DNA from 4 places in the Cellulosimicrobium composti genome. Region 2 is predicted to be linked to each of the others. Evidence: riboswitches for the same ligand, from Rfam matches in the RefSeq annotation. Region 2 holds a riboswitch; each other region holds the start of a gene.
What was found. Region 2 has a riboswitch for thiamine pyrophosphate ahead of GYH36_RS13615 (ECF transporter S component). Riboswitches for the same ligand answer to the same signal wherever they lie in the genome.

Region 1 (4,843 bases), on a different contig from region 2:
GCCCCTCGGGCTCGGCGGGCGGCGTCGCCGCCTGGCCGAGGACGACGACCGTGCCGTCCGGGTCCTGCACGCGCGCGACGCGTTCGCCCCAGGGCTGGTCCGTCGGCGGCTCGAGCACGGGGACGCCCGCGGCGGCGAGGTGCTCGACGGCGCGGTCGCAGTCGTCGACGTAGACCCACAGCGCGGTGCGCGGCACGCCCGCGGGCGCCGTGCCGTCGTCGAGGCCGATCCCGAGCGGCGACCCGCCCACGTGCACGCTCACGTAGACGGGCGGCCCGTCGTCGGGAAAGGCGTACTCGACCGTCCCGCGCAGCAGGTCGCGGTAGAAGCCGAGCGACCGCTCGACGTCGGCGACGGTCAGGATCGGGAAGAGGCTGCGGAACATGGCGTCGCTCCTCGGTGCACGCTGCGGAACCTCCCCCATGGTGCGCGCCGGACGGCCGGACCGCCCTCCGAGCGGCCGCGACCGACGGGCGGGCCGTCAGGTGCCGGCCCGGCCCGACGGGCGGCCCGGCGCTCAGCGCGCGAGGAGCTCGTCGGTCGTCGTGCCGGGCAGGGACAGCGTGACGCGCGTGCCCCACGGGTCGTGCACGACGACCGAGCGACCGTCGTCGGCGTGCTGCAGCCCGCGGCTGCGCAGGCGCGCGACGAGGGCGTCGAGGTCCTCGCGGCCGGGCACGGTGATCGCGACGTCCCCGAGCCCGAGGCTCGCGGCCCGCGGCCCGGCGCCCGCGCTGTTCCAGACGTTCATCGCGACGTGGTGGTGGTAGCCGCCGGCGGACGCGAACAGGGCGCCGCTGTACCCGCTCAGCGTCGCCTCGAACCCGAGGGCGTCGACGTAGAAGTCGCGCGCCGTCGCGACGTCGCCCACCTGGAGGTGCACGTGGCCGACGCGCCCGGCGAGCGACGGGCCGGCGTCGTACGCGTCCTGGGTGAGGTGGGAGCGCAGGTAGGCGTTCGGGTCGAGGAACGTCGTGGTCATGAGGATCTGGCCGCGCTCGCGCACCCACGTCTCGCGCGGGCGGTCCGTGTAGAGCTCGACGCCGTTGCCCTCGGGGTCGGTGAAGTAGAACGCCTCGCTGACGAGGTGGTCGCTCGACCCGACGAAGGAGCCGCGGCGGTCCTGCGCGGCGCGGTAGACGGTCGCGGCGAGGCTCGGTGCGTCGTCGAAGAGGAACGCCGTGTGGAACAGCCCGGCCTGGCGCGGGTCGACGGGCGGCAGGCCCGGGGTGTGGACGAGGCGCAGCATCGGCGTCGTGCCGCGGCCGAGCACGCGGTGCACCTCGGTGCCGCGCGTGCGCTCCTCGAGCGGCGCGAGCGCGAACGCGCCCGTGTAGTAGGACGTCATCTGCTCGAGGTCGCCGACGCGCAGCGTGACGGCGTCCATGCTCGTGGACGGTGACAGGGACCGGTCGGTCGGGGTGCTCGTCATGGTGGCTCCAACTGTTGTCGCTACAACTATATTCCCACACTCGCGAGCGTGCTCCCGACGCGCGCCCGTCCTTGCTAGGGTCGCCCCGAACCACGCGGGGTGTCCCGTCCGGGCGTGCGCCCGGGCCGAGGGACTGAGACGAGCGGTACGGCCGCCCGGACCCGTCGAACCTGATCTCGCTAGCACGAGCGGAGGAACGTGGGCATGACGACGCCTGCTGCCATCACCCGGACCCCTGTCCTCGCGGACGACCCGACCGCGCTCGTCCGGCCCGGGGAGGGCGGCTTCACGGCCGGCCTCGCCCGCCGGTACGCGCCCCTCTTCGACGCCTTCTACGACCACCCGTTCCTCGCCGGCCTGCGCGACGGGTCCGTCGACCCGGCGGCCGTGCGGCACTACGTGGGCCAGGACCACCAGTACCTCACGGCCTACCTGCGCTGCTACGGGCTCGGCATGGCCCTCGCGCCCGACCGGTCGTGGGCGCAGTACTTCCACGACAAGGCGGGGTTCCTCCTCGACGACGAGTCCCACGCGCACCACGCGATGTGCGACTTCCTCGGGGTGACGTACGAGGAGGCGCAGACGGACCGCCTCGCCCCGAGCGCGCAGGCGTACGTCGACCACATGCTCGCCGCCGGCCGTGACTCGCTCGGCGTCCTCCTCGCGGCGCTCCTGCCGTGCCCGTGGACCTACATCTGGTCCGCCCGGCGGTTCTGGCTCGCCGAGCGTGCGACGACACCGGGCGCGATCGGGGACGACCACCCCCTCGCCGGCTGGTGGGCGTTCTACGCCGCCGAGCGGACCGAGGGCGTCCTCGCGGACCTGCGCGCGCGCCTCGACGCGCTCGCCGCGGACGCGGGCGAGGCCGAGCGCGCCCGCATGGAGCGCGCGTTCGAGCAGAGCTGCCGCCACGAGACCCGGTTCTGGCAGATGGCCTGGTCGCTCGAGGACTGGTGACGGCGCCGCTTACGCCAGGAGCAGATCCGCGCCCGGGGGCCTCGGCACCCGGGCGCGGCGCGGGTAGCGTGACCGCATGGACGTGACGAGCGCCACGGCGGCGACCCACCGTTCCCGCGGCGACGGGCGGCCGGAGCCGCTCCTGCGGCACGTCATCGGCGGCATCCTGCGGCGGGCGCGGCGCGCGCAGGGACGCACGCTCGTCGACGTCGCGGCCGCCGCGCGCGTGTCCACCGCGTACCTCTCGGAGATCGAGCGCGGTCGCAAGGAGGCCTCCTCGGAGGTGCTCGCCGCGGTGTGCGGCGCGCTCGGCCTGCGGCTCGTCGACCTCGTGGCGCGCACGGGGGAGGAGCTGCGGCCGGTCGCGCCCGTGCGCGTCCTGTCCGCGGTCCGCGAGCGCGGCGCGCTCTCCGCGCCCCGGCACCCCGCCCCCGTGGGCGAGCCGGTGCGCGACCTGCCCGTCGCGCGCGCCGTGCGCACGCTGCCGTCAGGCGCGCGCACCCCGGACGCCCTCCTCGTCGCCGCCTGACCCGGACGGCGTGTCGCGCCGGGTCCGGAGGTGCGACGCGCGGTTACGGTCGGTCCATGACGGAGCCGCAGACCGACGGCGCGGCGGCGCCGGGCGCGCCGACCCTCCAGGACCTCGTCGACGAGGCCGCGTTCGTCTCGCACGAGCACCAGCTCCACCTCGCGGACCTCCACGGCGACGACGCCTGGAACGCCGACCTGGTCGCGGGCACGCTGACGTTCACCGCGCCCGACGGCGGGACGACGACGTGCCGGGTCCAGTTCCTCGGCACCGCGGCACCAGGTCCGGGGACCTGGATGTGGGCGTGGAACAACGTCAACGGCTTCCCCGACGCCGTGCTCGACGCCGCCGAGCGGACCCGTGCGACCGGGCTCCGCGAGGCCGAGGAACCCGAGCACCCGCTCACCGACGACCTGCCGTACCGCTACACGCTCGCGGCGAAGGCGGTGACCCGGTCCTGGACCCACTACAGCGCGCCCGTCGGGGGCGGGACGCGCGCGTGGCTCCTCGTCGAGCACGACGACCTCGTCCTGCCCGCACCCACCGTGCCGCGGGTCGTGCGCACGCTCAGCGAGGGCCTGCTCTCCACGACGGTCGTCGACCACCGGCGCGCCCTCGCGTCCTACGCGTCGGTGCGCGGCCTCGAGACGTCGCAGGACGTGGCCGGGTCGGTGACGCTCGTCGTGCCCGACGGGACGGTGACCGTGAGCTTCGACGACGCCGGACGCCTCGCCGGCATCGCGGCGTCGTCGTCCCCGGCTTCCGGACCGGAGCCCGAGACAGAGCTCGATCCCGCACCGGAGCCTGCGGTCGAGCCGGCACCCGTGGCCGCGCCCGAGCCCGAGGCCGCTCCCGAGCCTGGGCCGGAGCCTGAGACGCCTCGGCCCACGACGCCGGACGCCGGCCCCGCGCCCGAGGAGCCGACCCCCGGCCCCGCGGCGGACGCCGTCGTCGACCCGCCCGCCGACCGGCCGGAGCCGCGCCGCCGGTCGTGGTTCCGGCGGCGCGGGTAGACCTCCGCGCCGAGCGCGTCACGACCTGGGCGTCACGCCGCCGTGGCGAGCTTGCGCGACGTCACGACGGCGTCGGCGATCCCGTACTCGACGGCCTGGCGCGCGGTGAGCACGAGGTCGCGGTCGGTGTCGGCGCGCAGGCGCTCGACGGTCTGGCCCGTGTGCCGCGACAGGACCTCCTCCGTCTCCGAGCGGATGCGCAGGATCTCCTCCGCCTGGATCGACAGGTCGGAGATGGTGCCCTCGCCGCCGCCGGACGGCTGGTGCAGCAGGACGCGCGAGTGCTCGAGCACGAACCGCTTGCCCGGCGTCCCCGCCGCGAGCAGCACGGCGGCGGCCGAGGCGGCCTGGCCCATGCAGATGGTCGAGACGTCGCAGCGGACGAACTGCATCGTGTCGTAGATCGCCATGAGCGCGGTCGCGGAGCCGCCCGGGGAGTTGATGTACAGGCCGATCTCCTGGTCGGGCGCGTCGGACTCGAGGTGCAGGAGCTGCGCCATGACGACGTTGGCGACGCCGTCGTCGATCTCCGTGCCGAGGAACACGATGCGCTCCGAGAGCAGGCGGGAGAAGACGTCGAACGCGCGCTCGCCGAGCGGGGTGCGCTCGACGACGGTCGGGATCGTGTAGCTCGCCATCACAGCCCCACCTTCCGGGCGGAGCGGGCGGGACGGACGTCGTCGACGGACTCGACGATCCGGTCGACCATGCCGTACTCGAGCGCCTGCCGGGCGGTGAACCAGCGGTCGCGGTCGGAGTCCTCCGCGATGGTCTCGACGCTCTGCCCCGTGCTCTCGGCGAGCAGCCGGTGCATGAGGCCCTTGGTGTACACGAGGTTCTCGGCCTGGATCGCGATGTCGACGGCGGTGCCGCCGATGCCGGCGGAGGGCTGGTGCATCATGATCCGCGCGT
Region 2 (4,843 bases):
GGGCCCGTGCTGTGCGCGCCTCGACGTCCGGACGGCGCGCGCGCCGCGCGGACCACGCGACCTCCTCGCGCACGGTGCGCGCCAGGAGCTGGTGCTCGGGGTCCTGGAGCACCAGGGCGACGGACCCGGCGTCCGTGGTGACGACTCCCGTCGTGCGCTCCAGTCCGGCGAGGCCGCGCAGGAGCGTCGACTTGCCGCCGCCGTTCGGCCCGACGACGGCGAGCAGCTCTCCCGCCCGCACGTCGAGGTCGACGTCGCGCACCACGGGTCGTGCCCCGCGCCGGCGGCGGCCCGGCGCACCGCGCAGCACGCCCAGGCCCCGTGCGCGCAGGAGCACCGGCCCGTGCGCGGGACCGGCCCGTCGTGCGGGCGTGCCCCGGGCGAGGTCGACGAGCCAGACGTCGGTCGCGGGGTCGCCGAGGGGCGCGGGCGCGCCCGCGTGCTCGAGCCGGACCGCGAGCGGGAGCCGGCACCCGAGCGCGGCGAGCGCGCCGGCGTGCTCGCGCAGCACGCGCTCGGTCGGGCCGTGCGCGAGCACGCGACCGCCGCGGTCGAGCGCGAGCGTCGCCGCGGGCAGCGTGCCGAGCTCGTCGAGCCGGTGCTCGACGAGCACGACGGAGCGGGCCCGCCCCGCCGGGTCCCGCTGGTCGGACCCACCGACCGGCGTCGTGGGCCGGGCGAGCCCGGCGACGAGGGTGCCGACGTCGTGCGCGGCGGCCGGGTCGAGGAGCGCCGTCGGCTCGTCGAGCACCACGAGCCCCGGGTCGGCGACGAGCGCCGCGGCGAGGGCGACCCGCTGCGCCTCGCCCCCGGACAGGGCGTGCGTCGGCCCGTCGCGGAGGTGGGCGGCCCCGGCGGACTCCAGGGCCGCGGTCGAGCGCGCGTCCACGGTGGCCGGGTCGGTGCCGCGGTTCTCGAGCGCGAACCGCAGCTCGTCGTCCACGCGCGCCAGGCAGAGCTGGTCGCCCGGGCGCTGCTGCACGAGGCCGACGTGCGCGGCGAGCGCGGCCGGCGTCGTCTCGCGCGGGTCGGTGCCCGCGACGCGCAGGTGGCCGCGCACCACGCCGGGCAGGGTGTGCGGGACGACGCCGACGAGCGCGCGCACGAGCGTCGACTTCCCCGACCCGGAGGGGCCGACGACGAGCAGGGACGTGCCGGCGGGCACGACGACGTCGACGTCGTGGAGCACCGGGCGCGCGCGGTGGCCGAGGGCCACGTCCAGGTGCGCGGCCTCGACGGCGTGGGGCGCGCGGGACCCGTCAGTCACGGGTCGCGCCGATCGCGAAGGCGTCGAGCGCGCCGGTGCGTGCGAGCGCGTCGCCGAGCAGGCGCGCCGCGAGCCCGCACAGCACCACGCACGAGACGATCTGGACGCCCAGGCGCAGCATCGCGAGGTCCTGGCCGAGCCAGCCGAGGCGGACCGCGTTGAACGCGAACGTGACGAGCGCCGCGCTCACGCCCGACGCGACGAAGACGCCCCACCCGAACCGGCGGTAGCGGGTGAGCGCGAAGGGGAGCTCGGCGCCGGCGCCCTGGACGAGCCCCACGAGGAGGAGCAGCGGTCCTGCGGGCGAGGCGAGGAAGACGACCTCCACGAGCGCCGCGAGCGTCTCGGCGAGGACGCCCACGCCCGGCCGGCGCACGATGTAGGTGGCGAGCGGACCGACGACGATCCATGCGCCCGCGAGCACGTTCGCCGCGAGGTCCGCGAGCGGGCCCATGAGGATCTGCAGCGGTGCCCAGAGCTGCACGAACGCCCAGTAGACGAAGCCGAAGACCACGCCGAGGACCGCGACGAGCACCGTCTCGTGCAGCGTCGGCCCGCGCCGTCGGCCCCCGGCACCCGGCGGCCGGACCCTCGTGTCGGGCGCGCTCGCGGCCGGGGGCGCGGTCGTGGTCGTGGCCGGGGTCCGCGCGGCGGGCGGTGCGGGCGGGGGCGTCGTGCCGGGCTCGGTCATGCGGTTTCCCTCCGTCGGGCCCCCGGTCGAGGGGTGCACGACGACGCCGCCCGCCACCCCGCGCGTCCGGCCGGGCGCGCGGGCACGGCGCGCAGGGGACGGTGACGTCGGCCCTGCTCCCTTCGCTGGTACGAACCAGATCAGGTTCCACGGGTCTGCGGGTGGGACGGGTGTCCGGCCTGCACTCTCAGCGCTCGTGCGCTCCCCGGGGGCGTTCGGCCCGACCCTAGGCCCGCCGGGCGCGCGGGGGACACCCGCGTCTCACGCAGCGGGACGGCGCGCGGCACGTGTGCGAGGGTGGCCGGGGCCCCGCCGCCGGCGGACGGCCGGGACACGACGGGACGAGGCACGCATGACGACGGACAACGACCCTGCGGCGGTCGCCGAGCTGGACCGCCTCGACGGCGAGGTCCGCGCGGCCGCGCCGGGGGACACGACCGCGCAGGTCGCCCTGTGGCGACAGGTGTCGCGCCTGGCGACGTGGTTCTTCGTCGCCCGTGGCGAGCCCGACCGGCCGAGACCCTACGCGGTCGCCGCGCCGCAGGGTCCGATGGTCTGCCTCTACAGCAGCGCCACCCGCGCGCGCGACGCGGCGCACGCCCTCGGAGTCGTCCCGGCGGGCGAGCCGGTGCCGCTGCTCGCCGTGCCGATGCCGGACGCCGTCGGCTACGTCGCGTCGCTCGGCGCGGCCGGGGTCGTCGGCGTGGCGCTGGACCACCCCCGGATCGGTCACTTCGTCCCGCTCGCGAACCTCGCGACGCTCCAGGCGTGGGTCGAGGAGGACGCGCGCTGACCCGACCGCGCGAGCGCCTTGACACTCGTTCGAACACCTGTTCGAATGACGGGGTGCGGTGGGACGGACAGGCGATCGGCGCGGACGACGGCGCGCTCCCGGGGCTGGAGCGTGCGGGTCTCGTGCGCAGCGTGCGCACGCCCGAGTTCGCGGGCATCACGTTCCACGAGGTGACGGCCAGGAGCGCGCTGTCCAAGGTCCCGGCGATGTCGCGCATGCCGTTCCGCTGGACCGTCAACCCCTACCGGGGCTGCAGCCACGCGTGCTCGTACTGCCTCGACCCGCAGACCCCCGTCCTGCTCGCCGACGGCACCCAGCGCCCCGTCGGGGACCTGCGCGTCGGCGACGAGATCGTGGGGACGGCCCCGCACGGGGCCTACCGCCGGTACGTGCGCACGCGCGTCCTCGACCGCTGGACCACGCGCAAGCGCGCCTACCGCGTCACCCTCGCGGACGGCACCCGGCTCGTCGCGAGCGGCGACCACCGCTTCCTCACCGAGCGCGGCTGGCGCCACGTCGTCGGCGGGGCCGGGCACCGCGCCCACCTCGCGCTCGGCGACGTGCTCGTCGGCCCGGGCGCCGCGGCGCTCGCGGGCGGCGACGCCGTGCTCGACGGCCGCGACGTGACGGGCAGCGACGGGCTGCGGGTCGACTCCCTCGAGGCCCTCGACGGCCCGGGCGAGGAGACCGAGCTCGTCGACATCACCACCGGCACGCGCGACTTCGTCGCCGCGGGCGTCGTGAGCCACAACTGCTTCGCCCGCCCGACCCACCAGTACCTCGACCTCGACGCAGGGGAGGACTTCGACCGCGAGGTCGTCGTCAAGGTCAACGTGGACGAGGTGCTGCGCGCCGAGCTCGCGCGCCGCTCCTGGGCCCACGAGCCGGTCGCGCTCGGCACCAACACGGACCCCTACCAGCGCGCGGAGGGCCGCTACCGGCTCATGCCCGGCATCATCGACGCGCTCGCCGGGTCCGGCACCCCGCTGTCGATCCTCACCAAGGGCACCATCCTGCGCCGCGACCTCCCGCTCCTCGTCGACGCGTCCTCGCGCGTCGAGGTGGGGATCGGCGTCTCCCTGGCCCTCCTCGACCCCGCGCTCCAGGCGAGCGTCGAGCCCGGCACGCCCACGCCGCGCGCCCGGCTCGACCTGATCCGCGCGATCCGCGAGGCCGGCCTGCCGTGCGGCGTCATGGTCGCTCCCGTGCTGCCGTGGCTCACCGACTCGACGCGCGCGCTCACCGACCTGCTCGACGCCGTCAAGGACGCCGGCGCGACGGGGGTCACGGTGCTGCCCCTGCACCTCAAGCCCGGCACGCGCGAGTGGTACATGGGGTGGCTCGCGCGCGAGCACCCGCGGCTCGTGCCCGGGTACGAGCGCGTCTACGCGCGCGGCACCTACGCCTCGAAGGCGTACCGGTCGTGGCTCTGGGACCGCGTGCGTCCCCTGCTCGAGGCGCGCGGCTTCGCCGTCTCGGGCCACCGCGGCCCCGCGGGCGTCGAGGGCCGGTACCGCCGCGGCGAGCTCGGCGGCCTCGGCGGCGGCCCGCGCGACGCCGACCCGCCGACGGACGGGGCCTACCCGGCCGGGAGCATCGCACGAGGCGACCGGGCGGCGGGGTACCGCGGCCACGACGGGGCGCTCGCGGGGATGCCGGTCGACGGCGCGGGGCTGGACGTCGTCGGCGGGGGAGTGGAGCAGGTCCTGTTCTGACGGGGCGCCGGGCCGGGAGGAGCCGCGACCGCGGCCGGTGCGCCCGGCAGGCGGGTCAGGAGGGCCGGTCGCGGTGCGGCACGGCGCTGACCCGGACGATGTCCGTCCGGGCCACTGCCCGGTCGCGGACGTCGGCCAGCGCGACGCGCGCGGGGTCGGCCAGGTACGCGGCGAGCGCGTCGTCGTCGGGCATCTCGATGACCTGCACCTCGGTCGGCAGCGACGCGTCCTGGCCGGGCAGCGCGCGGACGCGCGAGACCACGCGCCCGCCGTGGACCGGCACGAGGGCGAGGACGTCGTCCTCGTACGCGGTGAGCATGTCGGCGTCGCCCGCGGTGGGCCACAGCAGGACGCACAGGGTGATCGGCATGCTCGGC
Region 3 (4,843 bases), on a different contig from region 2:
AGCGAGTTGCCCATCGCCTCCCACACCGTGACGGACAGCGCGTTGCGCCCGCCCGTCGTGCCGAGGTTCGCGTAGTTGTCGAGCCCCCAGCCGCCGCCCGGGACACGGAACGAGCGCACGAGGAGCGTGCCGAGCGGCAGCCCGACGAGCACGACGACCACGGCCGCGGTGAGCGCCGCGGGCACGAGGTCACCGGTGGGGCGGCCGTCGCGCCACACGCGGAGCGGGTGTGCGGACGACGTCGAGGACGACAGGTTCAGGGCGCGCTCGCGCCGGGCGCGCGTGCGGTTCGCGACGGTGAGCGCCGCCGCGACGACGACGAGCTGCACGACCGACAGCACCGCGGCGGTGCGCAGGTCGAGGAACTGCGTGGTCTGGATCCAGATCTCCGTCTCGATCGTGCCGTAGCGGATGCCGCCGAGCACGAGGACGACGCCGAACGCCGTCGCGCAGAAGAGGAAGACGATCGACGCGGCGCTCGCGATCGCGGGCGTCAGCGCCGGGAGCGTCACGGTGCGGAACGCGCGCCACGGCGTCGCGCCGAGGGCACGCGCGGCCTGCTCGGCCCGCGGGTCGAGGTGCTCCCAGAGCCCGCCGACCGTGCGCACCACGACGGAGTAGTTGAAGAACACGAGCGCGACGACGATCGCCGCGAACGTCTCGTCGAGCCCGAGGATCCCGAGCGGGCCGCCCTGCACGAGCAGCGACCGGAACGCGACGCCCACGACCACCGTCGGCAGCACGAACGGGACCGTGACGACCGCGCGCAGGACCCGCCGCCCGGGGAACCGGCACCGGTACAGCACGTACGCGCCGGGCACGCCCAGCAGGAGCGAGAACGCCGTGCCGAGCACCGCCTGCCACAGCGTGAGCCCGAGGATGCGCCACGTGCGCGGCTGCGAGAACACCTCCGCGAACCCCGACAGGTCGAGCCCGCCGCTCTCCCCGACGAACCCGCGCGCCACGAGCGTGACCACCGGCCACGCGAAGAACACCCCGAGGAACGCCAGCGGCACCGCCGCCGCGAGACCCCACAGCACCCCGCGCCCGAGACCTCCCCCGGCCGCGGGGCGTGCCTGCGCCGTCAGTCGACGACCGTCGCCGTCCACGCCTTGATCCACTCGTCGCGGTGCGCCGAGACGTCCTCGGGCGCGACCTCGAACGGCTCGTCGGCGAGCGGCGCGAACTCGGCCCAGCCGTCGGGGAGCGCGACGGAGTCGTCGGCGGGGTACATGTACATCTGCCCGGGGACGTCGGCCTGGAACGGCTCGCTCACGAGGAAGTCGAGGAGCTGCTGCGCGCCCTCGGGGTTCTTCGCGTTCGCGAGCACGCCCGCGTACTCGACCTGGCGGAAGCACGTGTCGAGCAGCGCCCCCGTGGTCGAGGCGGTGCCGTCCTCGGTGAGCGTGAACGCGGGCGACGTCGAGTACGACAGCACCAGAGGGCGCGGGCCGGCGCCCTCGGAGCCGGAGAAGTCGACGTAGTAGGCGTCCGACCAGCCGTCGACGACCTTCACGCCGTTGGCGCGCAGGTCGGCCCAGTAGTCCTCGAACCCGTCCTCGCCGAACGCGCCCACGGTCGCGAGGAGGAACGCGAGCCCGGGCGAGGACGTGGCCGGGTTGGTCACCACGAGGAGGTCCTCGTACTCGGGCCTCGTGAGGTCGTCGAGCGTGACGGGCTCGGGGACGCCGGCCTCGTCGAACCACGCGTGGTCCACGTTGACGCACACGTCGCCGAGGTCGATCGCGGTGAGCTCGCCGCCGTCGCCGACGGCGTAGGACGCGGCGGAGTCCGAGAGTCCCGCCGGGGTGTACGGGTCGAGGACGCCCTCGTCGATCGCGCGCGACGCGAACGTGTTGTCGATCCCGAAGACCACGTCGCCGAGCGGCGACTCCTTCGTGAGGATCAGCTGGTTGACGAGCGCGCCGCCGTCGCCGGGCGCGACCTGCTCCACGGTGAGCCCGCTCTCCTCCTCGAACGCGGCGAGCACCTCGTCGCTCACGGCGAACGAGTCGTGCGTCACCAGGGTCACCGTGCCGCCCGACGACGCGTCGTCGCCACCCGCGGCGTCGTCGCCGCCGCTGCACGCCGCCAGGGCGAGGAGGGCGAGGGTCGTGGCGGCCCCGGTCGCGAGGGTGCGTCGGCGGGTGCCGGTGGTCGTGCGCTGCATGTGTCCTCCCAGGACGTTCAGGAGGGGTCCACCGGCCCGCGCGGCCGCCGTCGGAGCGCGGAGGACCGCACGAGCAGGTGATCGAGATTCCCGACTTCCTCCACCGGTGCTAACCGGATCAGGTTCGAGGGTCTGCGGTGGTCCGCACTCTCAGCTCCTCCAGGAGCTCCCCTGTCGTTCACGTCGAGCCTACACCGCGGCCCGGCACGCGCGGCGTGGCCGGTGCGGGACGACTACGGTGGTGCGCAGCACACCGTCGCCCCTGACCTGGAGGATCGCCGTGGCAGACACCGAGGACCAGACCCTGGCCGTGAAGGTCGGCACCGTCGCGCTGACGTTCGCCGCGGGCTGGGCCGCGCAGAAGCTCGTCACGTTCGTCTGGGCCAAGGTGACCGGGCACGACGCCCCGAAGGACCTCGACGACGAGGAGGTCGGCATCGTCTCGGCCGTGACGTTCGCGGCCGTCGCCGCGGGCGTCGGCGTCCTCGCGCGCCGGTTCGCGGGCAAGGAGGCCAAGCGCGTCGTCGCCCGCCTCGCCTCGCGCGCGTAGCGTCGTCGCCCCTCCTCGCCACCCGGCGGCGGTCCGCGCCGCCGTCAGGGCACCGGGGCCGCGGGTTCGGGCGGGGTCCAGCCCATCGCCGCCCGGGAGCCGCGCTCGATCGCGGCCGCGGGCGTGAGCCGCATGAGCCCGTTGCGCACCGTCTGGCGCCACCCGCCGCCGAGGTGGGCGCCGAACCGGCCCGACGCGACCGACGCCCGCGCGAGCGCCCGGCACCGAGGCCGACGTGCGGCGTCGTACCCGACGAGGGCGGGCGCGAGCCGCCCGCCGGCGGCGACGGGCGACCCGACGAGCAGGCCGACGCACAGCCCGTCCTCGAGCGCGGTGGCCGCGCCCTGACCCATCGTCGGCAGGGTGCCGTGCGCGGCGTCGCCGGCGAGGACCACCCGCCCGGACGCGTAGCGCGGGACGCCGCGGGGCAGGTGGTGCACGTCGTGACGCAGCACCACGTCGGGCGGCGTCGCGGCGAGGACGTCGCGCACCGGCTCCGCCCACCCGTCGAACCGTGCCCGCGCGGCGGCGAGCTCGTCGCGCAGCCGCGTGCGCTCGGGCATCGCGACGTACCCGTACCAGTACGTCTCGTCCGCGGCCACGCGCAGCACGCCGAACTCCGCGTGCGGCCCCCAGTACTGCCGCAGCGCGACGTCGCCGTACGCGCCGGGGACGACCGCGCGCCAGCTCGCGTACCCGCTGTGCACGGGCCGCACGGCGGGGAACAGGACCGAGCGGACGGCGCTGCGCATCCCGTCGGCGCCGACGACGAGGTCCGCCTCGCGCCCGGCCACGACGGCCGGCCGACCCTCGGGGTCGCCCGGGTCCAGCGCCTCGACGGGGGTGCCGGTGACGACCTCGACACCGAGGTCCGCAGCCCGTCGCCGCAGGGCGGCGTGGAGCCGACGACGGTGCACGCCGACGAGAGCGACCGACGCCCGCATCTCCGACGTGTCCGGCAGCGCGAGGATCGGGCGCCCGTGCAGGTCCCACGTGCCGCCCGCCCACGTGGCGTACCCGAGTGCGGCGACGTCGTCGTCGTCGAACCCGAGCCCGCGGAAGGCCGCGACGGCGTTGCGCGACATGGCGAACCCCGCCCCGACCTCGCCGGCCTCGGCCGCACGCTCGAGCACGGTGACGTCCCAGCCCGTGCGCGCGAGCGAGACGGCGGAGGTCAGGCCGGCGATCCCGGCGCCGACGACGATCGCGTGACGTGTCATGAGGCGATCCTCCCGCGCGCGACGCCGCCGGGGCCAGGGGGACGCCCGGCCCGCCGGGTGCGGACGTCCCCGGTCGCGCGGGTACCCTGGCGCGCGTGACGGCCCCCACGGCGACCACCCAGAGCCCGACGCCGGGCACCCGGGACACGGTGCTGCGCGCGGGTCTGCGCGTGCTCGCCGACACCGGCCGGCTGCTCGCCCGGCACTGGCCCGCGCTCGTCGCCGTCGCGGTCGTCGCGGAGGTGCTGCACGAGCTCGCGCTGCGCGCCGCGCTCGCGGTCGCGCCGTCGTCCGGCGTGCTCGGACTCCTCGTGCTGTGCTTCTCCCCGCTCGCGACGGTCGTCGGGATCGTCGTCATGCTGCACGTGCTGCGCCGCGAGCCGCGGTCCGGGCGCGACCGGCTGGAGGCCCGCACGCTGCTCGGCTCGATCGCGTCGGTGCTCGTCCCGTACCTCGTCATCTACGAGTTCTACGGCGGACTGACGTCCGACTGGCAGACGTACGTCGACTCGGCGGCGCTCGACCACGCGTTCGCCGCCGGGTCGGGGATCCGGACGGCCAGCCCGATCCCCGAGGGGTTCGGGGTCACCGTCCTCGCCGTCGTCGCCGGCGCGCTCCTGGCACGCACGCTCCTCGACCGCCTCGCGAGGCGCCTCGACCGCCGCGTCGCCTCGTCCGGCTCCGACGCCCGGCACAGCGCGCGCTCGGCCGCCGTGCGCATCGTGGCGGGCTACTGCGAGGTCGTGTGGATCGTCGTCGGCGCGTTCACCGTGACCGCCGTCGTGGGCCGGGTGCGCGAGTGGTGGGGCACGCGGGTCGTCGTCGTCGAGGTCGGCGCGTGGTGGGACGGCGTCGTCGCGCGCGTCGACGCGCTGCGGCCGCTCGTCGACGCCCTCGGTCCCG
Region 4 (4,843 bases), on a different contig from region 2:
TCGACCCGGACGACGTCGCGGCCCTCGCGACCGTGGCAGCCGCCCTCCCCGCGCGCTGGTCCCTCATGCCGACGACGGTCGCGGCGACGGCGCGACGCGCCACCGCGGACCGGTCCTACGGGCTCGCGTCCGACGACGAGGCCGGTCGCCGCGAGGCGGTCGAGGGCGTCGCGCGCGTGCTCGACGCGGCCGGGCGCCTCGCCGACGACGGACGCCGGGTCGTCGCGGTCGAGCTCCAGTCGGCTCCGGGTCCGGGCACCGGCTCGGCCGCCGCGCTCGAGCGCAGCCTCGTCGAGCTCGCCGCCGTCGCGCCCGCCGGGCTCCCGCTCGTCGTCGAGCACTGCGACGCTCCCCGCCCGTGGGGCGTCGCCGAGAAGGGCTTCCTCCCGCTCGAGGACGAGATCGAGGCCGTCGGCCGCGCGGCGCGGGCGACGGGCCACCCGCTGCACGTCGGGCTCAACTGGGGACGCTCCGCGATCGAGGGCCGCAGCGCCGCCACGCCCGTCGAGCACGCGCGCGCCGCGGCGGGCGCCGGGCTGCTCGCGAGCGCGATGCTCTCGGGGGCCGCGGGGGTGGCGGGCCGCTGGGGCGGGCCGTGGGACGACGCGCACGTGCCGCCGCACGGCCCCGACCCGGCGCTGCCCGGCTCCGACGAGTCGATCCTCGGCCCGGACGAGGTGCGGGCGTTCCTCGTGGCGTGCGGCCCGGTCCCCGTCGTCGGGGCGAAGGTCACGACCCGCCCGCTCGACGCGTCCCCCGCGCAGCGCCTCGCCGTCGCGCGCGCGACCGTCGCGGTCGTGCGCGCCGCCCTCGCCGACGTCGAGCCCGCCTGGTCGGCGGGCGTCCGGGAGGTCCCCCAGGGGGTGTGACGCCTGCCGGCGTCAGCGGCGCGGGGTCGCGGGCGCGGCGCGGCCCAGCACGCGCGTGTCGGGGAGCAGGACCCCGCACGCGCCGAGCGCGGCACCCCACGCCGCGCACGCGACCCCGCCCACCGTCCCGAGGCTCGCGAGGTGCTCCGGGTAGAGCACCGAGCACGCGCCGAGGGACACGGCCACGAGCGCGGGCGGCACCACCCCGGCGCGCCACCGCGCGGCGCCGCCCGCGTGCACGACGGCGACGGCGAGCGCGCACGCCGCGAGCGCGAGCCCGAGCCCCGCCTGCATCGGCAGGTGCTGGAGGCCCCACGTCTCGTCGTCGGGCTCGCCCGCCGCGGCCGCGCGCAGCACGGCGACCGCGTAGGCGACCGCGCCGCCCAGGCCCGCGAGCGCGAGCCCGGCGAGCGCGGGGTGCACCGCCCGGGGCGTGACGCGCGCGGGGCGCAGGTCCTGCCGTGCGAGGACGGCGGGGACGAGCGCGGACGCCGCGAGCCCGAGGGCGGGCAGGAGCTGCCCGAACGCGCCCGCCACGAGCCCGGCGAGCGCGACGGCAGCACCCGTCACGAGCACCCCCTGCAGCAGCACCGTCGCGCGGGGCCGGACGGCCCATGCGAGGAGCGGGAACATGGCGAGGCCCGTGTAGAGCAGGCCCCAGCCCGCCTCCACCAGGTAGTGCCGGGCGAACCGCTCGTCCTGCAGCACGACGGTCGCGAGGTCGACGAGGCCGAAGAAGAGGACGCCCCAGAACAGCGCCGCCACGACGGCGACGGCGCGCGCGGCGAGCAGGCGGCCGCGCGACGGGGCCGGAGCACCGAGGTCGTTCGTCATGGAGGACGGTGTAGCACCGGCGCGCCCGGCGCGCCACCGTCGCGAGCCCGTCCGGCGGTGCTAGCCGCCGACGGGCGCGGCCACGGCGTGCAGGTGGTCCACGGGACCGCGCCCGCTCCCGACGCGCAGCGCCGCACCCGCGCGCAGGGCGCCCGTGAGCCACGCCTTCGCGTCGCGCGCCGCGTCCTCCCAGCTCGCGCGGCGCGGGCGCAGGGCCGCGAGCGCCGCGGAGAGGGAGCACCCGGTGCCGTGCGTGTGCGGGGTGTCGACGCGCTCGGCGTCGAACGTCGTCACGCGCACGTCGTCCGCGACCGGGACGACGAGCGCGTCGGGCGAGGCGCCGCCCGTGAGGTGCCCGCCCTTGAGCAGCACGCCGGCGCCGCTCGCCCGGGCGTACGCGGCCGCCTGCGCGAGCGCGTCGTCCCAGGTCGTGGCAGCGGGGCGGCGGGTCAGCACCCCGAGCTCGGGCAGGTTGGGCGTGACGACGTCCGCGCGCGTCGCGAGGTCGCGCACCGCGTCCTCGGCGCCCTCGTCGAGCAGCCGGTGGCCCGACGTCGCGACCATGACCGGGTCGAGCACGACCCAGGGCCGCGGCGCGCCGGTGCGTGCGCGCTCGGCGACGAGCGCGTCCAGCCACGAGGCGATCGTGCGACCGTTCGCCGCGTCGGCGACCATGCCGATCTTCACCGCGTCGACGTGCACGTCGTCGGAGACGGCGTCGAGCTGCTCGCGCAGGAACCCCGGGCCGGGCACGTGCACCGACCGGACGCCGTGCGTGTTCTGCGCGACGAGCGCCGTCGTGACGGCCATGCCGTACGCGCCGTGCGCGCAGAACGCCTTGAGGTCGGCCTGGATGCCCGCCCCGCCGGTCGGGTCCGTCCCGGCGACCGAGAGCACGCGCGGGCGCGAGGGCGCGTCGTCGGAGGTCGCGCTCCCGGGTCCGGGCGCGACGGCGGGGGTGACGGAGGGCACGGTGAGCGGCATCGGCGGACATCCCTTCGCTGGTACGAGCCAGAGCAGGTTCGACGGGTGTGATCTCAGCCCCGCGTGCGCGGGGCACCCCGTGTCGGTCACCGCATCCTACGACGCCGCGCGCCGGCCCCGGCAGGGTGCCCGTGACGCGGCGGAGCCCGCCCCGGCGTCGCCGGGACGGGCTCCGCCCACGTCCTGCTGTCGCGCCCCTCAGCGCGCCGGGAGCGCGCCCGGCATCGGGTCGTCGTCGCCCCAGCGCGTGACGCGCAGGCGTCGCCCGTCCTGGCCGGGGACCGCGCGCCCGTCGCGCTCCCCCGCCACGAGCGCCGCCCGCAGCGACTGCGGCGAGTCGTGCGTGACGCGCACGAACGCGCCGGAGAACGCGTCGAGCTCGCCCGCCGCGATCGCGACTACCATCTCGACCGTGCGCTCCACGGGCGTCCACTCGGTGCGGCCCTCGTGCATGGTCATCGACGCGGTCATGTCGGTCTGCACCACGCCCGGCGAGACCTCGAACGTGCGCAGGCCGCGGTCGAACCCGGACCGGTGCAGGTTCGCGCCGATCCGCAGGAGCGCCGTCTTGCTCGCGTTGTACGCGCTCGCGCCGTCCATGTCGTGCGAGCCCGCGCCGCTGTTGAGGTCGACGACGCGGCCCCCGCCCCGGGCGAGCATGCCCGGCACGACCGCACGCGCGAGGAGGAACGGCCCGCGGACGTTCGTCTCGACGATCGCCCACCACTCGTCGGGGTCCGCCTCCCACAGCGGCACCTCGGCGTCGACGCGGCCCGCGTTGTTGACGAGGAGGTCGACGCCGCCGAGGGCGTCCTCCGCCGCGCGCACCGCGGCGGCGACCGCGCCGGCGTCCGTGACGTCCGCCGTCACGACGACGGCGCGACCGGCCGCGCCGTCCCGCTCGCCGAGCGCGGCGATCTCCGCGGCGACCCCGGCGAGACGGTCGGCGTCGCGCGCGAGGAGCGCGACGTCGAGGCCGGCCGCGGCGAGCCCGACGGCGATCGCGCGGCCGATGCCGCGGGACGCGCCCGTGACGAGCGCGGTCCGGGCGGGCGCGACGGCGCCCGCGGGGCCCGGCCCGCTCATGCGCGCAGCTCCGCGCCGACCCGCTCGCGCGCGGCGGTGACGGCGCCCTCGCGGACGCGCGCGACGTCGTCCGCGGTGAGGGTGCGGTCCGCGGCACGCAGCCGCAGCGAGAACGCGAGCGACTTGCGCCCGGCGCCCACCTGCTCGCCCGTGAAGACGTCGAACAGCGCGACCTCCTCGGCCAGCCCGCCGGCGCCCTCGACGATCGCCGCCCGCAGCGACTCCGCGGTCACCGACTCGTCGACGACGAACGCGAGGTCCTCCTTCGCCGCGGGGAAGCCCGAGACGGGCGTCGCCTGCACGGGCGCGTCGGACGCGCCCGCGACGAGCGCCGAGAGATCGACCTCGAACGCGACCGTCCGCGCCGGCAGGCCGACGTTCTCGAGCACCTTGGGGTGCAGCTCGCCCGCGTGCCCGACGACGGTCCCGTCCGCGAGCTCGAGGCGCGCGCACCGCCCGGGGTGGAACGGCGCGCGCCCGGTGTCGGCGACGACGCCGACCTCCGCGCCGGCGCGCGCGGCGACCCGGCGGGCCGCCCCGAGCGCGTCGGTCCAGTCAGCGGCGCGGCCCGGGCCCCACCAGCCGGCGCGCTCCCGACGGCCCACGAGGACCCCCGCGACGTGCCGGGGCTGCGCCGGGAGCGCGGCGTCGATCGCGGCCAGCTCGTCGTCGCCCGGACGCACGCCGCCGGGGAGCGACGGCGCGGCCGGCGCGCCGGGGCGCGGGTGCGTGACGAGACCGACCTCGAACAGCGCGACGTCCGTGAGACCGCGGCCGACGTTGCGGCGCGTGGTCTCCAGGAGCGTGCTCAGCACGTCGGTGCGCAGGAGCGGGCGGTCGTCCGCGAGCGGGTTGACGAGGCGTAGCGCGCGGCGACGCTCGTCGTCCGCGGGGATGCGCAGCGCGTCGAGCTCGGCGGCACCCACGAACGGGTAGCTCAGCGTCTCGACGAAACCGTCCTCGGCGAGCGCCCGCGCGACGGACCGGCGCACGCGCTGCTCGCGCGTGAGGCCACGACCACCCGGGGCCGCGGGCAGCAGCGACGGGATCTCGTCGTAGCCGACGAGTCG

Region 1: linked by a shared signal. The riboswitch ahead of GYH36_RS14895 (TenA family protein) and the one ahead of GYH36_RS13615 (ECF transporter S component) in region 2 are both predicted to bind thiamine pyrophosphate.
Region 3: linked by a shared signal. The riboswitch ahead of GYH36_RS13475 (thiamine ABC transporter substrate-binding protein) and the one ahead of GYH36_RS13615 (ECF transporter S component) in region 2 are both predicted to bind thiamine pyrophosphate.
Region 4: linked by a shared signal. The riboswitch ahead of thiD (bifunctional hydroxymethylpyrimidine kinase/phosphomethylpyrimidine kinase) and the one ahead of GYH36_RS13615 (ECF transporter S component) in region 2 are both predicted to bind thiamine pyrophosphate.

Annotation. Positions count from the first base shown of each region.
Region 1 covers NZ_JAAFAN010000056.1:3,122-7,964, reverse strand. Annotated here, with positions in the region: gene GYH36_RS14905 (VOC family protein) at 1-385, opposite strand, end outside; gene GYH36_RS14900 (VOC family protein) at 518-1,432, opposite strand; TPP riboswitch at 1,518-1,646, shown strand; gene GYH36_RS14895 (TenA family protein) at 1,637-2,389, shown strand; gene GYH36_RS20095 (helix-turn-helix domain-containing protein) at 2,466-2,918, shown strand; gene GYH36_RS14885 (DUF6882 domain-containing protein) at 2,975-3,931, shown strand; gene GYH36_RS14880 (ClpP family protease) at 3,964-4,569, opposite strand; gene GYH36_RS14875 (ClpP family protease) at 4,569-4,843, opposite strand, start outside.
Region 2 covers NZ_JAAFAN010000047.1:5,009-9,851, forward strand. Annotated here, with positions in the region: gene GYH36_RS13610 (ABC transporter ATP-binding protein) at 1-1,267, opposite strand, end outside; gene GYH36_RS13615 (ECF transporter S component) at 1,260-1,958, opposite strand; TPP riboswitch at 2,057-2,176, opposite strand; gene GYH36_RS13620 (hypothetical protein) at 2,311-2,751, shown strand; gene GYH36_RS13625 (Rv2578c family radical SAM protein) at 2,805-4,466, shown strand; gene GYH36_RS13630 (DUF1330 domain-containing protein) at 4,522-4,836, opposite strand.
Region 3 covers NZ_JAAFAN010000046.1:16,915-21,757, forward strand. Annotated here, with positions in the region: gene GYH36_RS13470 (ABC transporter permease) at 1-1,088, opposite strand, end outside; gene GYH36_RS13475 (thiamine ABC transporter substrate-binding protein) at 1,085-2,170, opposite strand; TPP riboswitch at 2,249-2,353, opposite strand; gene GYH36_RS13480 (DUF4235 domain-containing protein) at 2,451-2,720, shown strand; gene GYH36_RS13485 (FAD-dependent oxidoreductase) at 2,765-3,940, opposite strand; gene GYH36_RS13490 (hypothetical protein) at 4,036-4,843, shown strand, end outside.
Region 4 covers NZ_JAAFAN010000026.1:13,872-18,714, forward strand. Annotated here, with positions in the region: gene GYH36_RS09385 (DUF4862 family protein) at 1-869, shown strand, start outside; gene GYH36_RS09390 (hypothetical protein) at 882-1,703, opposite strand; gene thiD (bifunctional hydroxymethylpyrimidine kinase/phosphomethylpyrimidine kinase) at 1,764-2,687, opposite strand; TPP riboswitch at 2,680-2,777, opposite strand; gene GYH36_RS09400 (SDR family oxidoreductase) at 2,886-3,773, opposite strand; gene pheT (phenylalanine--tRNA ligase subunit beta) at 3,770-4,843, opposite strand, start outside.